Regions from separate parts of the Rhizobium sp. CF142 genome, predicted to be linked through region 1. Evidence: predicted binding sites of a transcription regulator. Region 1 holds the regulator's gene; each other region holds the start of a gene.
The links. Region 1 encodes LexA, which represses DNA repair genes until DNA is damaged. Its sites were predicted from a motif close to TGTTCNNNNTGTGTTCNG; they were not measured.

Region 2: a site for LexA is predicted at 2,258-2,275, ahead of recA (recombinase RecA). Genes of this name have one in related genera too.
Region 3: a site for LexA is predicted at 4,149-4,166, ahead of PMI11_RS21420 (ATP-dependent helicase). Genes of this name have one in related genera too.
Region 4: a site for LexA is predicted at 4,040-4,057, ahead of PMI11_RS31195 (helicase-related protein). Genes of this name have one in related genera too.

Annotation. Positions count from the first base shown of each region.
Region 1 is NZ_AJWE01000104.1:15,948-21,697, forward strand. Features, by position in the region: gene PMI11_RS24190 (ComEC/Rec2 family competence protein) at 1-867, shown strand, start outside; gene lexA (transcriptional repressor LexA) at 848-1,573, opposite strand; gene PMI11_RS24200 (VOC family protein) at 1,769-2,656, shown strand; gene kdsA (3-deoxy-8-phosphooctulonate synthase) at 2,653-3,501, shown strand; gene PMI11_RS24210 (methyl-accepting chemotaxis protein) at 3,515-5,326, opposite strand.
Region 2 is NZ_AJWE01000130.1:91,935-97,684, reverse strand. Features, by position in the region: gene PMI11_RS33145 (cell cycle histidine kinase CckA) at 1-192, shown strand, start outside; gene PMI11_RS33140 (pseudouridine-5'-phosphate glycosidase) at 271-1,197, opposite strand; gene PMI11_RS33135 (carbohydrate kinase family protein) at 1,228-2,172, opposite strand; gene recA (recombinase RecA) at 2,402-3,493, shown strand; gene alaS (alanine--tRNA ligase) at 3,649-5,750, shown strand, end outside.
Region 3 is NZ_AJWE01000098.1:56,638-62,387, reverse strand. Features, by position in the region: gene PMI11_RS21430 (putative bifunctional diguanylate cyclase/phosphodiesterase) at 1-883, shown strand, start outside; gene PMI11_RS21425 (enoyl-CoA hydratase/isomerase family protein) at 951-2,012, shown strand; gene PMI11_RS21420 (ATP-dependent helicase) at 2,034-4,094, opposite strand; gene PMI11_RS21415 (hypothetical protein) at 4,209-4,487, opposite strand; gene PMI11_RS21410 (BON domain-containing protein) at 4,653-4,916, shown strand; gene PMI11_RS21405 (hypothetical protein) at 5,000-5,263, shown strand; gene PMI11_RS21400 (DUF982 domain-containing protein) at 5,501-5,743, opposite strand.
Region 4 is NZ_AJWE01000124.1:51,581-57,330, reverse strand. Features, by position in the region: partial or broken gene PMI11_RS31220 (4Fe-4S dicluster domain-containing protein) at 1-107, shown strand, start outside; gene PMI11_RS31215 (hypothetical protein) at 132-326, shown strand; gene PMI11_RS31210 (acetyl-CoA C-acetyltransferase) at 417-1,598, shown strand; gene PMI11_RS31205 (beta-ketoacyl-ACP reductase) at 1,666-2,391, shown strand; gene PMI11_RS38455 (hypothetical protein) at 2,394-2,519, opposite strand; gene PMI11_RS37825 (hypothetical protein) at 2,586-2,732, opposite strand; gene PMI11_RS31200 (YMGG-like glycine zipper-containing protein) at 2,926-3,180, opposite strand; gene PMI11_RS36910 (DUF3309 family protein) at 3,206-3,361, opposite strand; gene PMI11_RS31195 (helicase-related protein) at 4,219-5,750, shown strand, end outside.

The sequences.
Region 1 (5,750 bases):
ATGCCTTTTGGTCTGGACGGCTGGCTATGGCAGGTGGCAGGCTTCGGGCTCGATCTGGTGATCACAATCGCAAAGGCAGTAGCGGGATGGGGTGGCAACATAGATATAGGTCGCTTGCCCGGTTGGTATTTCCCGACCGCCGTTTTCGGATTTCTGCTGCTGACCCTCCTCAGAACCCGGCTGCGGCACATGGGAACGGCAATTGTCGCGGTCTCAACGCTCGCTGTTGTGCTGCTTCCGTCGGAGGCGATGCCCGACATCGCCATCTCTGAAGATGGCGGCCTGGTCGCTATAATCGATGGAGAGGCGATGGCTTCGAACCGTGAAAAGCCGCCCGCCTTCATCTTCGAACAATGGCAGAGGGCACTTGCCGTCGAAGAGCATCAGAAGCCGGTTATGCTCCAGGCTGCCAAGGCGCCCACTGCGCCTGACGGCAAAAGACTGCAACTGTCACCCGATCAACGGAATGAAGCCAGAGAGGCAATGAGACAGGCAGTCGCCACTAGCCCGTCGTCACGTTTCTCCTGCCTGAAGGGCGCCTGGTGCACCACCTTGCTCGGCAATGGAAAGAAACTGACCGTCATCGACAATGCTGCCTATCTCGGGCCAGCCTGTGATACGGCTGATATTGTCGTGACCCCTGTCCGATTGCGCTTCGACCGTTGTCATTCCGGCGCGCTGCTCTTTACCGGCGAGACGCTGCGCAAGACAGGTTCTGTCGAACTTCGATTCACCGATAAGGGAGTTGAGGTCGCAACCGCATTCGACACATTGGGGCGACCCTGGATACGCCACCGCGCCTATGATTGGCGCAGCAACACATTCGCAGACGCTAATCTGTCGCCGGTCAGTGATAGCGGCGAATAAGACCGACGAGCTTGCCTTGGACCTTGACGCGATCCGGCGGGAAGATGCGGGTCTCGTAAGCGGGGTTTGCAGCCTCGAGCGCAATCGATGCGCCCTTGCGGCGGAAACGCTTGAGCGTTGCTTCCTCGTCATCGACGAGCGCGACGACAATATCGCCTGGATTGGCCGTGCTGCCATTGCGGATGATGACCGTGTCGCCATCGAAGATTCCGGCTTCGATCATCGAGTCGCCGCGAACTTCCAGCGCATAATGTTCACCGGAGCCGAGCATATCGGCGGGAACGGTGATGTCATGCGTATTGTTCTGGATTGCCGAGATCGGAACACCAGCGGCGATGCGGCCCATGACGGGAACGGAGACCGCATTGCCGTTATCGGCAGCAGGTGCCGGCTTTGCCGAGGCGGGAGGTGCCACGGGCTGGGGCTTGCCGAGGCTGCCCTCGATGACGCTCGGCGAAAAGCCGCGCCGAGGCTGCAGGCTCGGGCTGTAGGCTTCCGGCAGTTTGATGACTTCGAGCGCGCGCGCCCGGTTCGGAAGCCGGCGAATGAAGCCGCGTTCTTCGAGCGCCGTGATCAGCCGGTGGATACCGGATTTCGAGGCCAGATCCAGTGCGTCCTTCATCTCGTCGAAAGACGGTGGAACGCCCGACTCCTTCATCCTTTCATGAATGAAAAGAAGGAGTTCCTGTTGTTTGCGCGTGAGCATGGCGTCTCCCCAGTCTTGAAACAAATCCAGAACGGACACTATATGTTCCATATGTGTTCCGCAAGTAGCTAAATTTTCGTAAAACTTCTGTTCAATCTGTCGAGAATTTGATTTTTATCGCCCTTATGCCTGTCTGGCCTTGTTTCATGAGACTTGCTGAAGCACATCTCCTTGTCACTGCTGGGAGAAGAACCGATGAGCCAAGACACGCTTCCGATCGATCATCTCGTTTTGCCGGTTACCGATATCGACCTAGCCCGCGAAAGGCTGGGCAAGCTGGGCTTTACCGTCGCGCCCGATGCCCGCCATCCCTTCGGCACGGAGAATGCCTGCGTTTTCTTTGCCGACAAAACCTATCTTGAGCCGCTCGGTGTTGCGAGCGTCGAGGAGAGCGAGGTGACGGCACGTGAGGGCAATGTCTTCACGGCCCGCGATCAGGCTTTCCGCTTCCGCTGCGGCAGCGAGGGGCTGTCCGCCATCGCCTTCGCCACAGCGGATGCAAAGCACGAACATGCTCGATTCGTGAAGGGCAGCATCAGTGCCGGTTCTGTGCTGCAGTTCGAACGCCCTGTGAAAATGCCGGATGGCACGGAGAGCATTGCCGGCTTCCGGCTTGCCTTCGCTGCCGACCTCCGGGCACCGGATTTCTTTCTCTTCGCTGTCGAACGCATCAACCCGCTTCCCGCCGATCGCGGCGTGCTGGAGGCCCACGCCAATGGCGTGACAGGTATTGCCGAGATCGCGCTCGCAGCCTCCGAGCCGACAGCCTTCGGCGAGTTCCTTCGCTCGGCGGTAAAAGCAGCTTCTGCTGATGTCACGAGTTTCGGGCTGGACGTGCCCACCGGGAACGCAAAGATCAGCCTGATGACCCCGCAGGGGCTGGAGGCCTATTTCGATCTGGCGACGCCGGATATCGATCGCGGCCTGCGCGGCCGGGCAATCCTCTTTGCGGTTGGCGATCTGGCCGTGACAGAAGCGCATTTGGCTGCTAACGGGGTGACCTACACACGCAAGGGCAACCGTATTCTGGTGAAGCCCGCGCCCGGCCAGGGCGTGCTCTTCGCTTTCGAGGAAACATCATGAGCTCCACTACCAATTCCGTTGTGACGGTCGGCGAGGGCGCCGGCAAGGTCACCTTCTCCAATGCCGCACGCCTGTCGCTGATTGCCGGCGCTTGCGAAATGGAAAGCCGCGACCATGCGTTCATGGTTGCCGGCACGTTGAAGGAACTGTGCACCAAGCTCGGCATCGGGCTCGTCTATAAGACCTCCTTCGACAAGGCGAACCGCTCTTCCTTGTCGAGCAAACGCGGTGTCGGCCTTGAAAAGGGGCTGGAGGTTTTTGCCGATCTCAAGAAGGAACTCGGCATTCCGGTTCTGACCGACATCCACACTGAAGAACAATGCGCCGAAGTGGGCAAGGTCGTCGACATCCTGCAGATACCGGCCTTCCTGTCTCGTCAGACGGATCTCCTGGTGGCTGCGGCAAAGACCGGCCGCGTTATCAACGTCAAGAAGGGCCAGTTCCTGGCGCCTTGGGATATGAAGAACGTGCTCGGCAAGCTCAACCAGAGCGGCAATCCGAACATCTTGCTGTGCGAGCGCGGCGCTTCCTTCGGTTACAATACGCTGGTCTCCGACATGCGTTCCCTGCCGATCATGGCAGCAACGGGCGCACCCGTCATTTTCGACGCCACGCATTCAGTCCAGCAGCCTGGTGGGCAGGGGGAAACCTCCGGCGGAGAGCGGCAGTTCGTGGAGACGCTGGCCCGTGCAGCCGTGGCTGTCGGCGTCGCCGGTGTCTTTATCGAAACCCATCAGGACCCGGATAACGCGCCCTGTGACGGGCCGAACATGGTCTATCTCAAGGATATGCCACGGCTTCTCGAGAAGCTTCTCGCCTTCGACGCGATCGCCAAGGCCGCCTGAACGGCAGGCAGCATCAGGCTGCCGCGCGGGACTGGCGCCTTTCCTCCAGTGCGAAGCGGGAGAGCATGCGCCCGAGATGGGACGCCTCGTTGCCGAGATCCTGGCAGGCGGCGTTCGTCTCCTCGGCCATCGCCGCATTCTGCTGTGTCACCTGATCCATACGGTTGACGGCAGCGTTGACCTCGACGAGCGCGACCGACTGTTCCGAAGACGAGCGCACGATCGCTTCGATCAGCGCCGTCACCTGCAGCACCTGGCGGTCTATATCGCCGAGTGCCTCGCCGGTGCGGTTGACAAGTGCCACGCCCGCGGAAACCTGCCGCGACGACGTCTCGACGAGAAGCTTGATCTCCTTGGCGAGATTGGCGGAGCGGCCAGCGAGCTCGCGGACTTCCTGAGCGACGACGGCAAAGCCTTTCCCGGCGTCTCCGGCGCGTGCTGCCTCGACGCCTGCGTTGAGCGCCAAAAGATTGGTCTGAAAGGCGATCTCATCGATGGCGTTGATAATATCGCCGATCCTGACCGCTGATTCCTCGATTTTCTCCATCGCGGTAACCGCTTCGCGAACGATCTCGGCGGAATGCGCCGCACTCTCCTTCGTGGCCGACATCATCGCATTGGCTTCCTGGGCACGCTCCGAGGAGTTTTTCACCGTGACCGTGATCTGATCCAGCGCCGAAGCCGCCTGCTCGAGTGAGGTAGCCTGGCTCTCGGTGCGCTGTGCCAGATCATTGGTGCTGAGTGCGATTTCGCGCGAACTGTCGCCGACCGTATTCGTGGCGGCATAAATGTCCTTCATGGCATCGGAAAGAATGATGATACTGGTATTGAAGGTCTCGCGAAGCTTTTCATAAGTGTTGGCGAACTGCTCGTCGAGACGCACGGTCAGGTCGCCGCGTGAAAGACGCTCCAGGCCGGCGCTCAGGCTCTCGATGACGCGCTGACGCGTGGCATTCTCCACGCTCTTCGATGCGTCGAGTTCGGCATCGCGGCGCATCTGTGCCTGCCGTTCCTCGTCCTGGTGCGCGCGGATGGCGTTCCGTTCTTCCGCCGATTCGCGAAAGACCGTGACTGCACGCGCCATTTCTCCGATTTCGTCGGATCGTCTGACATAGGGAACTTCGCGGGAATAGTCGCCGTTTGCGAGGACCGCCATGTAGTCGCGCATCGCCGATAGCGGCACGATCGCGCGCCGGCGGAACGTGTAGAGCCCGGCAACGATGAGCACGAAGGAAAGCGCGGCGGCGGATAGTGTAACGGTGGAGAGCAGTTCCGTCTGTTCGGCAGCCTGCTTTTCGGCATCCGCCTGGAAGGCGTTTGCCATCGCCACGAGTTCGTTCACGGCCTTTTCGTGAACATGAAAATTCGTCGCAAGCTTGAGGAGCGCCGGTTCGACGGCGGCCTTGTCGCCCTTGAGGATTGCGGGCACCGCCTCCTCATCCATGACTTGCCAGAAGGCATCGCCCTTGACGAGAACATCACCGAGAAGCTTGCGCTTGAGATCGGCGCTGAGCGGCGTTTCTGACCAGTATTTGCGGCGGTCTTCATAAGCCGGCTTCAGAACCGTTCGGATGCGTTCGATATTGGCCGTTGCCGAGGCCGGTTGCTCGACGGCTTCGAGCGCGAGCATGTAGGGTTCGATGACATAGAGCGGCGGCGGGAGAATATCGGCGACGAGATCCTTGCCATAGATGATCTGTTTATACATCAGTCCGTTCACGCGAAGCAGGTTGAACGCGTAATTCTGCAAGCCGATGGAGGTCACCAGTCCGAGGATGACAACGGCACCGAAGATGGCAAGGCTGCGTGCAATATTGAGTTTCATCTGTGCCTCATATGAGATGCCGCCAAGAGAGTCGATAAAATCCCGTAATGGTTGTTTTTTGAGGGAAACCGCAGTTGTTCGTCTCAGCCGTTACTCATTTTCCTGAGCGGCCGGAACGACTGACTTTGAGGGTCTCGCCCAAGCATCTAAAATTAAGTGAGGATGGTTACCGAAGGCTGAAATCAAAGGGCGGGAAGCCGTCCAAAATTGGGGCTGTTGCAGGAATTTTCAGCCGTGGGTTGCTGCCGACGGCGGCGGCTTGCCAACATTCTGCCCGGATAAACAGTTTATCGTTTTTCGATGGGTGGGATATGCTGACCGTCGATTGACTGCCGTTCCCTTCAAAACCCTGACATGATTGTGCTATAGGCCACGTCTGATGCGCTGCCTGAGTGTGCAAAATTGCGGCATTGTAATTTGCGCA
Region 2 (5,750 bases), on a different contig from region 1:
GAGATGGACGGGCCGTCGCTGCTGCGCGAGTTGCGCAAGAACTATCCGGATCTGAAGTTCATCTTCGTGTCCGGTTACGCAGAGGATGCGTTCGCCCGCAACCTGCCGCCGGAGGCGAAGTTTGGGTTCCTGCCAAAGCCGTTCTCGCTGAAGCAGCTGGCTGTGGCGGTGAAAGAGACGCTGGATAGCTGATATGATTAAGGGGCGCTGTGCGCCCCTCAAGTCTTGCGACGATGGATCGTTGGGGGGCCAGCCCGGCCAGACGTTGGCCTACTCGCCAAGCGCTACAGCAATCTCTGCCGCAAGCCGCGCATTGTTCTCCACCAGCGCAATATTCGTCTTCAGGCTCTGGCCATCGGTCAGGTCGAAGATCGTGCTCAGCAGGTAAGGTGTTACCGCCTTGCCGGTGATTTCGTCACGCTCGGCGCTGTCGAGAGCACGCTCGATGTAGATTTCCATTTCCTCGCGGGCGATTTCGTCAGCTTCCGGAACGGGGTTGGCGATCAGCATGCCGCCGTCGATGCCAAGCTGTTCGCGCGTCGTCTGGAAATTGGCAATCGCCGCCGGGCTGTTCAGCGTCAGCGGGCTGCGGATGCCTGAAGAACGCGACCAGAAAGCCGGGAATTCGTCGCTTTCATAGGTCACGACCGGCACGCCGCGGGTTTCCAGCACTTCCAGCGTCTTTGGAATATCGAGGATTGCCTTGGCGCCGGCGCAGACGACGATGACCCCAGTGCGGGCGAGCTCTTCGAGGTCGGCGGAGATATCGAACGTTTCTTCAGCGCCGCGATGCACGCCGCCGATGCCGCCGGTCGCAAAGACCTTGATGCCGGCACGCGCCGCCGCAATCATCGTCGCCGCAACCGTCGTCGCACCCGTGCGGCGCTCGGCGATCGAAAAGGCGATATCGGCGCGCGATACCTTCATGACGTCCTTTGCCTTGGCGAGCTGCTCCAGCTCGGCGGGTTCGAGGCCGATATGCAGCGTGCCGTGGATGACGGCAATGGTGGCGGGAACCGCGCCCTGATCGCGGATGATCGATTCGACGCTACGCGCCATCTCGATATTCCCGGGGTAGGGCATGCCATGGGTGATGATGGTCGATTCGAGTGCCACGATCGGGGCGCCGCGCTGCTTGGCGGCAGCCACTTCCTTCGAGTAGGAAATCGGCAGCAGGGGCGAGAAGGGTTTGGTCATGATCCGTATCCATTTATCGATGTCGCCGCTTCATTGCAGAATTCTCGCCGCCGGGACAAGCGAAAGCATGTCGCGGATCAGTTCCCGCGAGAGATTTTCGTTGACGGCATGCGGCGACTGTACGGTGAGAGCCGCTGCCGCTGCACCATGGCGAACCGCCTCTTCGAGCGGGAGGCCGAGCATGAGTGCCGAGAGCGTACCGGCCGCCAGCGAGTCTCCCGCACCCGTGACATCGGCGACATTGTCCGAAATCGGCGGCTGCAAGACAAGCGCATGCCCGTTCTTAAACGCGACGAGTTCACGCTGACCACGGGTGACGACTGCACCGCCGATGCCGATGTCACCAAGCAGGGACGGCCAGCCGACTGCATCCTCCGGCCGGTGGCCCGCCAGCGCTGCGGCCTCGGCCTCGTTGAGGAATAGATAGTCGATGCCGTCGAGGCAGGGCAGGAGGCGCACCACCTTGGCCGGCGAAATGGCGATTGCCGCCACCGGCTTGCCGAGTGCCTTGGCCCTTGCGACGATCGCAGCAGCCGTGTCCTCGGGCAGGTTGGCGTCGAAGAGGATGAAATCGGTGGCGGCGAAGGCATCGCGCACCCAGCGGATCGACAGCCGCCGCGGCACGAAGAAGCGGTAGAGTTCCATGTCGGCCAGTGCGATGACCAGATTGCCGTCCTTCTCGATGATTGCCGTATAGCTCGGCGTCTTGCGGTCGAGGAAGACGAAGGGGCGGTCGTTGATTCCAGCAAAATCGGCCGCCTCGCTCACCATCTCGCCGATCGGGTCGCCGCCGCGCGGCGAAATCATCGTCACCTCGAAGCCGAGCCGGGCGAGATTGCGTGCCGCATTGAAGCCGCCGCCGCCCGGTTCCTCGAACCATGTTCCGGGGTTGCTGGCGCCGGGTGCCGTCTCCCCGGCAATGCGGCCGCGGCGATCGATATGGGCGCCACCGAGAACAAGAATCTTGCCGCTCATTTCTGCTCTCCCCGAGCGAATCGAATAGGCTCTAAAACGTCGGCATTCAGCGCAAGCAACGCACTAAGCCGTTGCTTTGCATCGATAAAACAAAAATAGAACACAGGCCGTTTTACCTTTTTCTTTCAATTATTTGCAACCCCATTGCGAAATTAGAACAAATCAGGTACAAACTTCGCATCAGCGGCGACATTGCTAGAGCAGCGTCAATAACCTAAAGGTGGATCGAATGTCTCAGAATTCATTGCGGCTCGTAGAGGACAAATCGGTGGACAAAAGCAAGGCGCTCGAAGCGGCACTCTCACAGATCGAGCGGTCGTTCGGCAAGGGCTCGATCATGAAACTCGGCTCGAACGAGAGCATCGTCGAGATCGAAACGGTTTCTACGGGTTCGCTCAGCCTCGATATCGCGCTCGGCATTGGCGGCCTGCCGAAGGGCCGTATCATCGAAATCTACGGTCCGGAAAGTTCTGGTAAAACGACGCTCGCGCTGCAGACCATTGCCGAAGCGCAGAAGAAGGGCGGCATCTGCGCCTTCGTCGACGCCGAACACGCTCTCGATCCGGTCTATGCCCGCAAGCTCGGCGTCGATCTGCAGAACCTCCTGATCTCCCAGCCTGACACCGGCGAGCAAGCGCTTGAAATCACCGATACGCTGGTGCGCTCCGGCGCCATTGACGTCCTCGTCGTCGACTCGGTCGCCGCGCTGACGCCGCGCGCCGAAATCGAAGGCGAAATGGGTGACAGCCTGCCGGGCCTTCAAGCCCGCCTGATGAGCCAGGCGCTGCGCAAGCTGACGGCTTCGATCTCCAAGTCGAATACCATGGTGATCTTCATCAACCAGATCCGAATGAAGATCGGCGTCATGTTCGGCTCACCGGAAACGACGACGGGTGGCAACGCGCTCAAGTTCTATGCCTCCGTCCGCCTCGACATCCGCCGCATCGGCCAGGTCAAGGAGCGCGAAGAGGTGATCGGCAACCAGACGCGCGTCAAGGTCGTCAAGAACAAGATGGCGCCTCCCTTCAAGCAAGTCGAATTCGACATCATGTATGGCGAAGGTGTCTCCAAGACCGGCGAACTCATCGACCTCGGCGTCAAGGCCGGCATCGTCGAGAAGTCAGGCGCCTGGTTCTCCTATAACAGCCAGCGCCTCGGCCAGGGTCGCGAAAACGCCAAGATCTTCCTGCGTGACAATCCGGATCTCGCCCGCGAGATCGAGACGGGGCTGCGCCAGAACGCCGGCCTGATTGCCGACCGCTTCCTGCAGAACGGCGGCCCTGACGCCGGCGACGATGCAGGTGATGCCGGCGACATGTAATTCGCCCTGACCGCTGAAGTGATTTCTGATCCGGCCGCATTCTTCTAACGAGAATGCGGCCGGTTTTGTTTGTTCGCTGGACAGTGGCAAGGTCGAACGATAAAAGCCGATGGATTTAATTTTACCTGCCTGCTGGCAGCATCGAAGGGCATGAAATGAGCGGTGTAAACGATATCCGGTCGACCTTCCTCGACTACTTCAAGAAGAACGGCCATGAGATCGTTCCATCGAGCCCGCTCGTGCCGCGCAATGACCCGACGCTGATGTTCACCAATGCCGGCATGGTGCAGTTCAAGAACGTTTTCACCGGTCTCGAAAAGCGTCCCTATTCAACGGCGACGACCTCGCAGAAGTGCGTGCGCGCCGGCGGCAAGCATAACGATCTCGACAATGTCGGCTATACTGCACGCCATCTGACCTTCTTCGAAATGCTCGGCAACTTCTCCTTTGGCGACTATTTCAAGGAGAATGCCATCGAGCTTGCCTGGAACCTGGTCACCGAAGGTTTCGACCTGCCTAAGAACCGTCTGCTGGTGACCGTCTATTCCGAAGACGAGGAAGCCGCGACGCTCTGGAAGAAGATCGCCGGTTTCTCCGACGACAAGATCATCCGCATCCCGACCTCTGACAATTTCTGGCAGATGGGCGACACCGGCCCCTGCGGTCCGTGCTCGGAAATCTTCATCGACCAGGGCGAGAATGTCTGGGGCGGCCCTCCCGGCTCGCCGGAAGAAGATGGCGACCGGTTCCTGGAATTCTGGAACCTCGTCTTCATGCAGTTCGAGCAGACCGAGCCCGGCGTTCGCAACCCGCTGCCGCGCCCGTCGATCGATACCGGCATGGGCCTGGAGCGCATGGCTGCCGTTTTGCAGGGTGTGCAGAGCGTGTTCGACACCGACCTCTTCCGCACGCTGATCGGCACCATCGAGGATACGATGGGCGTCAAGGCAGAGGGCAGCGCCAGCCACCGCGTCATCGCCGACCACCTGCGCTCCTCGGCCTTCCTGATCGCCGACGGCGTGCTGCCGTCGAATGAAGGTCGCGGCTACGTGCTGCGCCGCATCATGCGCCGCGCCATGCGCCACGCACAGCTTCTCGGCGCCAAAGAGCCGTTGATCTACAAGCTGCTGCCGACGCTGGTACAGGAGATGGGCCGCGCCTATCCGGAGCTGGTGCGCGCCGAGGCGCTGATCTCGGAGACGCTGAAGCTCGAGGAAAACCGCTTCCGCAAGACGCTGGAGCGCGGCCTGTCGCTTCTGTCGGATGCGACGACGGATCTCGGCAAGGGCGACATGCTCGATGGCGAGACCGCCTTCAAGCTCTACGACACCTACGGCTTTCCGCTCGACCTGACGCAGGATGCGCTGCGCGCCCGCGAAATCGGCGTCGATATCTCCGGCTTCACCGATGCCATGGAGCGCCAGAAGGCCGAGGCACGTTCGCATTGGGCCGGCTCCGGTGAAAAGGCCACGGAAACCATCTGGTTCGAGCTCAAGGAAAAGCACGGCGCGACCGAATTCCTCGGCTACGACACCGAAACGGCCGAAGGCGTCGTCCAGGCTATCGTCAAAGACAGCGCCGTAGCCGACGAGACCAGGGCCGGCGACAAGGTGCAGATCGTCGTCAACCAGACGCCGTTCTACGGTGAATCCGGCGGCCAGATGGGCGATACGGGTGTGATCTCGTCCGATCACGGCAAGATCGAGATTTCAGATACGCAGAAGAGGGGTGAAGGCCTATTCGTGCATCTGGGTACGGTCGTTGAAGGTGTGATCAAGGCGGGCGATGCGGTCGTGCTGACGGTCGATCGTGCACGTCGCTCGCGCCTGCGCGCCAACCACTCGGCAACCCACCTTCTGCATGAGGCGTTGCGTGAAGTGCTCGGCAGCCATGTTGCCCAGAAGGGCTCGCTGGTCGCACCCGAGCGCCTGCGCTTCGACGTTTCGCACCCGAAGCCGATGACGGCTGAAGAACTCAAGATCGTGGAGGAGATGGCCAACGAGATCGTGCTACAGAATGCACCTGTCACGACCCGCCTGATGAGCGTCGATGACGCGATCGCGGAAGGCGCCATGGCGCTCTTCGGCGAGAAGTACGGCGATGAAGTGCGCGTCGTCTCGATGGGCACCGGTCTGCATGGCGCCAAGGCCAACAGGCCCTATTCGGTCGAACTCTGTGGCGGCACGCATGTGTCGGCAACCGGCCAGATTGGACTCGTGCGCATCCTCGGCGAAAGCGCCGTCGGTGCCGGCGTTCG
Region 3 (5,750 bases), on a different contig from region 1:
TCTCTACGAGAAAGCGGATTTCGCGCTCTACCAGGTCAAGAGCAAGCGCATTGGCGGTGTGGAATTCTTCTCGCCGGAACACGAAAAAATCCTGACACAACGCTACCTGATCGAGCTGGAGCTGCAGGCCGACAATTTCGCCAAGGAGTTGAAGCTCGAATATCAGCCGATCCTGGAGCTGCGCAGCGGCCGCGTCGTCGGTTTTGAGGCCCTTGCGCGCTGGGATAGCGCCCGCTTCGGCCGCATCAGTCCGGACGCCTTCATTCCGGCTGCCGAACGCACGGCGGTGATCGGCCGCATAACACGCATTCTCTTCGGCCAGGCGCTCGACGCACTGAAGATCATGCCGGCGCATCTGCGCGTCTCCTTCAACCTGTCAGCCCGCGACATCTGCGATCATGAAACATCGATGGCATTGCTCGCCATGATCAGCCGCTCCGGCGTCGATCCGAAACGCATCGAGTTCGAGATCACCGAGACAGCACTCCTGTCCGATTTCGACACTGCCGATCAGGTGATTGGCATGCTGCGTGGTGCCGGCATCTCGATCGCGCTTGACGATTTCGGCACCGGCTATTCGAGCTTGAGCCACATCCACCGCCTGGCCTTCGACAAGCTGAAGATCGACAAGGCCTTTGTGATGAATTTCGACCGCGATGCGCGCTGCATGAATATCACCCGCTCCGTCGCCAGTCTCTGCCAGAACCTCGGCATCGCCTCCGTGGCCGAGGGTGTCGAAAGCGAGGATGTCGCCGAGTCGCTGAAAGGCATCGGCGTAAGATTGGCACAGGGCTATTATTTCTCGCGGCCACTGCCGCTGGAACTGGCGATCGATTACGCGGTGCGGCGCGATGTTGCCGTTTCGCAGTCCCTCTCGGCCTGATTGATCAGCTAGCCACTGGAACCCCGACCCGACCCGGTTTATTCATGGGGCAGGAGCGAGGTGGATCATGGATAGCAGCAATCAGAGCGAAGTCATTGTCGAGCGACGGGGCACGGCAGGCCTCATCCGGCTGAACCGCCCAAAGGCGCTGAACAGCCTGACGATCCCCATGGTGCGCGCGATTACCGCTGCGCTTGATGAGTTCGCCGCCGATCAAACCGTGGCGAGTATTGTCGTAATGGGCGAGGGCGAGCGCGGCTTCTGCGCCGGCGGCGATATCCGCGCCATTCACCTGAGTGGCCGCGCCGGCGATGGTCTCGCGGAAACCTTCTGGCGCGAGGAATTCCGCCTCAACCACAGGATCGCCTCCTATCCGAAGCCCTATGTGGCGCTGATGGACGGCATCACCATGGGCGGCGGCGTCGGGCTTTCCAGCCACGGCCGCCATCGCATCGTCACCGAGCGCACCCGCCTTGCCATGCCGGAAACCGGCATCGGCTATTTTCCCGATATCGGTGCCACATGGCTGCTGCCCCGCACGCCGGGCGAAAGCGGCACATGGATGGCCCTGACCGGGCTCGATATCAATGCCGCCGATACGATCCATACCGGGCTTGCCGATTTCTATATGCCTTCCTCGCGTCTCGAAGAGGCGGTCCAGCGCCTGACGAACCTGCCTGAGGGAAGTTCGTCGGACGATGTGGACGCAGTGCTGCGCGATCTCTCGGAGCAGCCGGGCGAGGGCAGATTACAGGCCAATGCCGCGATGATCGACCGTGCTTTTCACTTCAACCGTGTCGAGGACATCGTATCCGCACTGGGTGCGGCAGAAGGCGAATTCGCCGCCGAAACCCGGCGTGTGATGCTCACACGTTCGCCGACCAGTCTCAAGCTTGCCTTGCGGCTGCTGAGAGCCGGCCGCCAGAGCCGCACGCTTGGCGAATGTCTTGCCCGCGAGCTCGGCGCCTGCATGCACATCCTGCATGGTCCGGATTTCTACGAGGGCGTCCGCGCAGCCGTCATCGACAAGGACCGCAATCCGAAATGGTCGCCGCCGACGATCGCCCTGGTCAATGATGAGATGATCGGTCGCTTCTTCGAGCCGGCCAAGCCGCCGCTTTTGCTCTGACCCTGCTGGTCAGGAGAGGCTTCAACGCCACATGCCGCGCATACGAGCGCCGACATCGATACGCACTTGCCGCGCCTGCTGGGCGGCTGCCGTATCGGTCTTGACTTGCGGCCAGCCGCAGACCTCGAAGAATTGCAGCAGCGTGGCCGGAATGAAGCGGCTGCGCGACGCATAGACATGCCGATCGCCCTGCGAATTCTGCCCATAGGTGAAGAAACGCTGCGGCACGACGAGATCGAGGCTGTCCTTGGCGCGGGTCATCGCCACATAAAGCAATCGCCGCTCCTCCTCGATTTCCGCCGTCGTGCCGACTGCGAGATCCGAAGGGATACAGCCGTCGATGACGTTCAGCATGAAGACCTTGGTCCATTCCTGCCCCTTGGCCGAATGGATGGTCGAGAGGATGAGATAGTCTTCGTCGAGCAGCGGCACGCCTGCCTGATCCGAAGTCGCATCGGGCGGATCGAGCGTGAGCTCCGTCAGGAAGCGCTCACGCGAGGCATAACCACCGGCGATCTGTTCGAGCTGCACGAGATCGGCAAGCCGCGCGCTCGCATCCTCATGCAGCCGTTCCAGATGCGGCTCATACCATCGCCGCACCAGTTCGATCTCGGCCGGCCAGCCGGCCTTGCCAGTCTTCAATTCCTGCATGGTGGACACGAAAGAGGTCCAGTCCTCGCCCGAGCGCGGCGGCGCCGGCATGGCGGCAAGCGCCGTCACCGGGCTCGGATCCTCAGCCATATGGTCCAGCACCTTTTGTGCCGTGGAAGGCCCCACGCCTGGAAGGATCTGCATCAGCCGGAAGCCCGCCACCCGGTCACGTGGGTTCTGGGCAAAGCGCAGAGCCGCCAGCATGTCCTTCACATGCGCGCTGTCGAGGAATTTCAACCCGCCGAATTTCACGAAAGGAATGTTGCGGCGGGTCAGTTCCACCTCCAGCGGGCCGCTGTGATGTGAGGCGCGGAAGAGCACGGCCTGGCTTTTCAGCTTCACGCCCTCCTCGCGATTGTCGAGAACCTTGTCGGCCACGTAACGCGCCTGATCGTTCTCGTCGCGCACCGTCACCAGCCGTGGCCGTTCCGGCGATTCCCGCTCCGTCCAGAGGTTCTTGGTGAAACGCTCGGAAGCAAGGTCGATCACAGCATTGGCGGCGGCAAGGATCGGCTGCGTCGAGCGATAGTTGCGGTCGAGCGTGACGATATTGGCGGCCGGGCTGAAGGACGCCGGAAAATCGAGAATGTTGCGCACCGTTGCCGCGCGGAAGGAATAGATCGACTGCGCATCGTCGCCGACAACGGTCAGGCCCTCGCCGGTCGGTTTCAAAGCAAGCAGGATCGAAGACTGCAGCCTGTTGGTGTCTTGATACTCGTCGACAAGCACATGGTCGAAGCGGCTGCCGATATCCTCGGCAATGAGAGGCTCGGCCACTATCTGCGCCCAGTAGAGCAGCAGGTCGTCGTAATCGAGCACATTCTGGCTCTGCTTGGCCTCGACATAACAGGCAAAAAGCTCGCGAAGCTGCCTTTCCCAGGTGGCGCACCAGGGAAAGGCGTCGCGCAGCACCAGCGGCAGTTCTGTTTCGGAGTTCACCGCACGGGAATAGATCGCAAGGCAGGTACCCTTCGTCGGAAACCGGCTTTCGGTCTTGGAGAAGCCGAGCTCGTGGCGCACGAGGTTCATCAGGTCGGCGCTGTCTTCCCGGTCATGGATGGAAAAGGCCGGGTCGAGGCCGATCTGCTCGGCATAGTCGCGCAAGAGGCGCGCGCCGATGCCGTGGAAAGTGCCGCTCCAGGCGAGCGCATCGGCCATGATGCCGGAATTCTTGCCGAGAACCTCGCCGCAGATACGCTCGACGCGCCGGCCCATTTCGGCCGCCGCCCGGCGGGAAAAGGTCATCAGCAGGATACGGCGCGGATCGGCGCCCTTGAGGATGAGATGGGCGACGCGATGGGCAAGCGTATTCGTCTTGCCGGAACCGGCGCCGGCGATGACCAGCAGCGGCCCGGCCACATGGCTGCCGTCTGTGAGTGTGCCGTGCTCCACGGCCATGCGTTGCTGGGGATTGAGTCTTTCGAGATACATCCAGCCGTCCGGTTGGGCTTCGCGGGAGAATCAGCGCCTGCGAATAAAATCAGATGTTCCTTGGATGTTCTCGATTGGCGCCGCTGTCAAGCAGGCGCGGGCCGCCATGCACTATTACGGAAAGTCCGGCACAATCTGGCGCCGCACCAGCTTCAAGCTGCGGTCGGGCTGGAGAATATAGGTTTCGTAGACGCGCTGGCCCTGCTGATCGTAGAAGTCGTTATGGACGGTGCTGCCGATCGGCGATTTCGTCAGCTTCGTGCGCGGCTGCCCGCCATAGGTGATGCTGCCGGGAATGGGTTCCAGCGCAGGCGCGTCCGCGGCGGAACAGCCGGCCAGCAAGGGTGCAGCCAGAAGGGTCGTGGCAAGAAGGGCAGGCACCAGCGCTTTCATCGTCGTCTCCTTCGGCTTCAATCGAATATGGCGACGGCTGGCGCCTCCAGCAAGATCGGCAATATCGAAGCACTACAATCCCGGTGGCTATGTATCCGGCCGCCGCGCGCAACAAAACGTCGTCTTCTTGCGTTAAATCCCTATTAGCCAATGTCAGGAACGGTCATGGTGCCGCGGTTTCATAGCTCGCCACCCCACGAGGAGGCCCGGATGAAGGGCCACAACACGGCCGCTATACGTGCGTCCGTGGAAAGCGCCCTGCATGCCGCAGCCGATCTCGATGCGACCGAAATCATCGTCTCGACCATCGGCCCCTCCGTCATTCTCGAAGGTTTCGTGAGCCAATGGGGTGATAGTGAGCGGGCTTTGGCAATCGCCGAGGACATTGTCGGGAGCGGTTACGTGCATTGCCGCCTGCTGGTGAGATAAATCGCGATCCGCAACAGGAATTTCCAAGGAACCAACTCTCTGTCCCGTGTGTTGAAGAGCTGATTTCAATACTGGAGACAATAATGCAAACGCTTATACGCCTTTGGGCCACGGCCCTTCTTCTGGGGTGCGGCGCCTTTGCCGGCTCCGCCTACGCCTCACTCGAAACCGATATGAGTTATTCGGCCCTGCCGAAAGACGAAATAGCACTGAACGAATATACCAGCGCCGCCGTCTGCAAGCCCGCCGAACCGCATTACCTGCCGTCCTTCATCCGTGCCGCAGATGGCACAATCATCGGTGTAGGATATATTCAGGTGGAGGATGAGGATACTTCGGACTGCTGATCGAATATTCGAAGTTTCTTTCGGACGAGGCTCGTCAGCAGTCTCCCGCAGAGGGTGACGAGCCTCTAACCATCATCATGATGGCTGGCGTCGTTCTATTGATGAACGGATGAATGGCGCAATGTCTTTCGAGACAAAGCCCTGCGCGAGCTCAGTGCAGGGTTAAGTGAAAATTAAGCATTGCTTCGTTTCGGAACAGATCTGACTTTTATTGTCTCCGATGCCGCCGCCGAAAGCTTAATGCACTTTAAGCTTTGCTTCCTCGGCCGCCGCCATAAACTCCGCGCGGGCCTCTTCGACAGTCTTTCTTCCATCGAGTGCGGCGCGGCAGGCGCTGCGTGCCTTGAGATATTTCAGTCCGCGCACGGCAGGCCAGAGATCGGTCAGGCAGGTCAGCGCGTCAAACGGTCCGTTAACCGTGCGTGCTCCCGCCTCTTCGAAGCCTACCTTGATCGGACTATTCCATCGTTCAGTTGCCATCGACGCT
Region 4 (5,750 bases), on a different contig from region 1:
CCCAGAACTGCGTCCACTGCAAGACCTGCGATATCAAGGATCCCAACCAGAACATCAACTGGGTGCCGCCGCAGGGCGGCGAGGGGCCGGTCTATCCGAATATGTGACCAATGAGCCAATGTGAGGCCGTTATGAACAATCTTATCAGCAGATGGCTGCAATGCCGGATACGTCGGCGTTGCAGCGGCTCCATCTATGAAAAAACTGCGCGCGGCGCGTCAGAGACGGGCGGCGCGAACTGCGTCGAGGACGACCACCTCCGCCTCGTCGCCGTTCTCGTCAACGAGATCTATATCGAAGAAAAAATGATGGGGACGGAACGATAGGCGGGGCTCTTCCACACTGCAAGATCACAGTCCCAACATGCAGCAGTCCATCTGTGGCACACGTCGTTCCTTGAAAACCAGGAGTATTCCATGAGCAGTTCATCCGTCGTCATCGCCAGCGCAGCGCGTACCGCTGTCGGTTCCTTCAACGGTGCTTTCGGCACAATTCCCGCTCACGAGCTCGGCGCAGCCGCCATCAAGGGCGCGCTGGAGCGGGCAAGTGTTTCCCCTGAAGACGTAGACGAGGTCATCCTTGGCCAGGTCCTGCAGGCCGGCGAGGGCCAGAACCCCGCTCGCCAGGCGGCGATGAAGGCCGGTGTTCCCAAGGAGGCGACGGCCTGGAGCGTCAATCAGCTCTGCGGTTCCGGTCTGCGTGCCGTTGCACTCGGCATGCAACAGATCGCGCTCGGCGATGCGAAGATCATCGTCGCCGGCGGTCAGGAATCCATGTCGATGGCGCCACACGCGGCGCATTTGCGCAGCGGCGTGAAGATGGGCGACATGAAGATGATCGACACCATGATCAAGGACGGCCTAACCGACGCCTTTTACGGCTATCACATGGGCGTTACTGCTGAAAATATCGCACGCCAATGGCAGCTTTCCCGTGACGACCAGGACCAGTTCGCCGTCAGCTCGCAGAACAAGGCCGAAGCCGCGCAGAAGGCTGGCCGCTTCAGGGACGAAATCGTTCCCTTCGTCATTCAGGGCCGCAAGGGTGACGTAACCGTCGATGCCGACGAATATATCCGCCACGGCGCGACGCTGGAGGCTATGGCCAAGCTGCGGCCCGCCTTCGACAAGGATGGCACGGTGACCGCGGCGAATGCCTCCGGTCTCAACGACGGCGCTGCCGCAGCCGTACTGATGAGCGAAGCGGAAGCGTCGCGACGCGGCATCCAGCCGCTTGCCCGCATCGTTTCTTGGGCAACAGCCGGTGTCGATCCGCAGGTCATGGGGACTGGTCCGATCCCCGCTTCCCGCAAGGCACTGGAAAAGGCCGGTTGGTCCGTCGGCGATCTAGACCTCGTCGAGGCCAATGAAGCCTTCGCGGCCCAAGCCTGCGCCGTGAACAAGGATCTCGGCTGGGATCCTAATATCGTCAACGTCAATGGCGGCGCGATTGCGATCGGTCATCCGATCGGCGCTTCGGGTGCGCGCGTCCTCAATACGCTCCTCTTCGAAATGAAGCGCCGCGGCGCCAAAAGGGGTCTCGCCACGCTATGCATTGGCGGTGGCATGGGTGTCGCGATGTGCTTCGAGGCAATGTAAATAGCGTACAATGCATGTTTCTTGAGGCCCGTCCGAGAGCGGGCTGACAACAACAGGGGAGCGGAACATGAGCAGAGTGGCTCTGGTCACTGGGGGTACGCGCGGCATTGGCGCGGCAATTTCGATGGCGCTAAAGAATGCCGGCTATAAGGTTGCCGCCAACTATGCCGGCAATGATGAAAGGGCCAAGGCATTTCACGATGTTACCGGCGTGCCGGTCTTCAAGTGGGACGTGTCCGACTATGTTGCCTGCGGCGAAGGTATCGCAAGGGTCCAGGCCGAACTCGGCCCGGTCGAGATCCTCGTCAATAATGCCGGCATCACGCGCGATGCGATGTTTCACAAGATGACGCCGCAGCAGTGGCATGAGGTGATCAATACCAACCTCACCGGTCTCTTCAACATGACGCACCATGTCTGGAGCGGCATGCGTGACCGCAGCTTCGGCCGCATCGTCAATATCTCCTCCATCAACGGCCAGAAGGGCCAGATGGGGCAGGTGAACTATTCTGCCGCCAAAGCCGGCGACCTCGGATTTACCAAGGCGCTTGCCCAGGAAGGTGCGGCCAAGAACATCACCGTCAATGCCATCTGCCCCGGTTATATTGGGACGGAAATGGTGCTTGCGGTGCCGGAAAAGGTGCTGAATGAGAAGATCATTCCGCAAATCCCGGTTGGGCGCCTCGGCGAACCCGAGGAGATCGCGCGGTGCGTGACCTTCCTCATTTCCGACGATGCCGGGTTTATTACCGGTTCGACGTTGACGGCCAATGGCGGTCAGTTCTTCGTCTGAACCTATTTCTTCTGGCTGTGGGCGTAGTTGCTCGGGAAGCTGCCGGCACTGTCATAGGGGCCGGCAGATGCGCCATAGGCCGCGAGGGCAATGGTGATGAGGGCGGCGATTGCGATGATCCTGTTCATGGTCGTGTCTCCCTGCGGACGGGCACTCGGATAGTTGCCGTCACGCGGTTCGGTTCATTGATGCTGTCAGGCGTTTGGATGACGCCGTCTATTGGCTTTGACGGGCACTTTCTGGACGGCGCGGTCCTGGCTGCGGAGGGCAGCGACAGCCGTCGTGAGGAAAACCGAGGCGATCAGGACGGCGACGGCGGAATTCAGGAAAATCTGGGCCATGGTAGCGTTCCTTTTCATTCACGGGCGGCACATGCTCTGCCCCTGTGATGTTGAAAGGAATATGCGCCTGGTCCTGGCGGCGCGGTAGATTTGACTTCAGCGACCGATCGTCAACGCCGCGTTGACGACAAAAGCGCGCAAGAAAAACGGGCGCCGAAGCGCCCGTTCAAAATTTCCGATGGGCCGATGCTGATTAGCGGCAACGCGCTTCGTAGCGGCGACCGTAGCGGTCGCGATAGATGCAGTAGCCGCGGCGTTCGACCGACTGGCCGATCAGTGCGCCTGTCAGGCCGCCGGCGACTGCGCCGACTGCCGCGCCACCCCAGCTGTTGCTGACGGCGCCGCCGATGATGGCGCCAGTGCCCGCACCAATCGCCGTGCCCTGCTCCGTCGGGGTGCAGGAGGCGAGAGCGCCAATGAGAGCGCAGCTAAGAACAATCTTTTTCATGTCTAACTCCCCAGGTTACCGGCCTTTAAATTCGGCCCATCAGTACAAGAATGATAATGATGACGAGAACTAACCCCAAACCACCGGAAGGTCCATAGCCCCAGCCGCGGCTATAACCCCAATTCGGCAAGGCGCCGACCAATAACAGAATAAGGATAATAAGAAGTATCGTGCCAAGCATGGTGTTTGTCCTGCCTCATTCTCATTTCGACTGGACTAGAAACCCGCATCCGCGATTTTTGTTCCCGGCTAAACTCTCAGAATATCACGGCGGCGTGATCGCCCTTTGCGACAGAGGCCGAATTTAGCCGGTTCCTTCGAAAGCAAGTCGGCGAAATGCTATCGGAATTTTCCGATTATGGTTAAAATCCTCTTTTAATACAATATGTTGCGGTGAACAAAGCGAGAAAATGAAGATGTCTCCGATTCGTCGGCGATTCGTTCCGGCTTTGATCAGCCGTGACTTTCATCGGCCTACCGGCGCCGGTCTGTTTAAGGCTCCGTAAATTCGGCATGCAAAAGATTAACGCGATCCGAGAGCGCGGAATGGCTGCGGCAAACCCGGAACCTGTATCTTGGGATCGGTGGCGAAAACGCCACAAGATCTCGCCGTGAACGAAAAGGGAAAACCTCGAGATCGGCGATTCGTCTCCGATTCGTTCCGGCTTTGGTCGAAGCGTTAATTTCGGGCTTGGCCTTTGTGTTTTTACGATGCGGCAAGAAGCGTTAAAAACGGTTGCCAGCATTTGTTCTCAGGCGAGTCTAGAGATTCAGCATCTAGTGTAAAAAGCGATTCAAAATCAATACTTAGCCGTGAACAAAAGCTGAATCAGCCGGAGTCAGCGATTCGTCTCCGATTCGTTCTCAAGCTGTTCCGAATCTTAAATCAAGGACTTAGCGGGCTGTGACTTCCGTGCTCAATCCAAAGTCTATTTCAAATCTGCCCTTGCGTTTGAAGCTTCGGCTGTCCATGTGTTCTGTGCCTCATTGGCAGCTCCGACTTGACCCTGGGGCGTCACCGCCTCACTTGCATGGAACATGACCCTGACTTCGCAGCCGATGATACTGAGCGGGCGCGGCGTGACCGCGGTGCTCGGGCCGACCAATACCGGCAAGACCCATTATGCGATCGAACGCATGGTGGCGCATGGTACGGGTGTCATCGGCCTGCCGCTCCGCCTGCTGGCGCGCGAAGTCTATACGCGCGTGGTCGAAAAGGTCGGCGCCCAGAACGTGGCGCTGGTGACCGGCGAAGAAAAGATCTCGCCGCCGAATGCGCGTTTCTCCGTCTGTACGGTCGAAGCCATGCCACGGGAAACCAAGGCCGCCTTCGTTGCTATCGATGAAGTGCAGCTCGCGGGAGATCTCGAGCGCGGCCATATCTTTACAGACCGTATCCTGCATCTGCGCGGCCGCGAGGAGACGCTTCTGCTGGGTGCAGCCACTATGCGGCCGATCCTGCAGCAGCTTCTGCCGGGGATTACGGTCACGGAGCGGCCGCGGCTTTCCCACCTTCTTTATGCCGGGCAGAAGAAGATCACCCGGCTGCCGCAGCGTTCGGCGATCGTCGCCTTCTCGGCGGACGAAGTTTATGCGATTGCAGAACTGATCCGGCGCCAGCGCGGCGGCGCGGCTGTCGTGCTCGGCGCGCTCAGTCCCCGTACCCGCAATGCGCAGGTCGCGCTCTATCAGGAGGGCGACGTCGAATATCTCGTCGCGACCGATGCGATCGGCATGGGTCTTAATCTCGATGTCGACCATGTGGCCTTCGCGCAGGACCGGAAGTTCGACGGTTATCAGTTCCGCAACCTCAACCCCGGCGAACTCGGCCAGATCGCTGGCCGCGCCGGCCGCCATGTGCGTGACGGAACCTTTGGCGTAACGGGCCAGGTTTCTCCCTTCGACGAGGAACTCGTGCAACGCATCGAGGGCCATGAGTTCGACAATATCAAGGTTCTGCAGTGGCGTACCAAGGATCTCGATTTTTCTTCGATACAATCCCTGCGGGCAAGCCTTGAGACCGGGCCCCGTGTGCCGGGTCTGACCCGGGCGCTGCCGGCCGTCGACCAGCAAGCGCTCGAACATTTGTCGCGCTATCCGGAAATTGTTGATCTCGCCAACACGCCGGCGCGGGTCGAAAAGCTCTGGGAGGCTTGCGCTCTGCCGGACTATCGGCGCATAACGCCTGCGCAACATGCCGATCTTATTTCTACCCTCTTTTCCGATCTGGTGCGCTATGGCACGGTGAACGAGCAGTTTCTAGCCGAACAGGTTCACCGTTCGGATCGGACAGATGGAGAAATTGACACGCTTTCGGCGCGAATCGCGCAGATAAGAACCTGGACCTATGTATCGAATCGGCCCGGCTGGCTTGCCGATCCGACACACTGGCAGGAAAAGACGCGGGAAATCGAAGATCGATTGTCCGACGCGTTACATGAAAGGTTGACGAAACGCTTTGTTGATCGCAGGACATCTGTGCTCATGAAGCGCCTGAGAGAGAATGCGATGCTGGAAGCTGAAATCAGTGTGAATGGCGATGTCTTTGTTGAAGGACATCATGTAGGGCA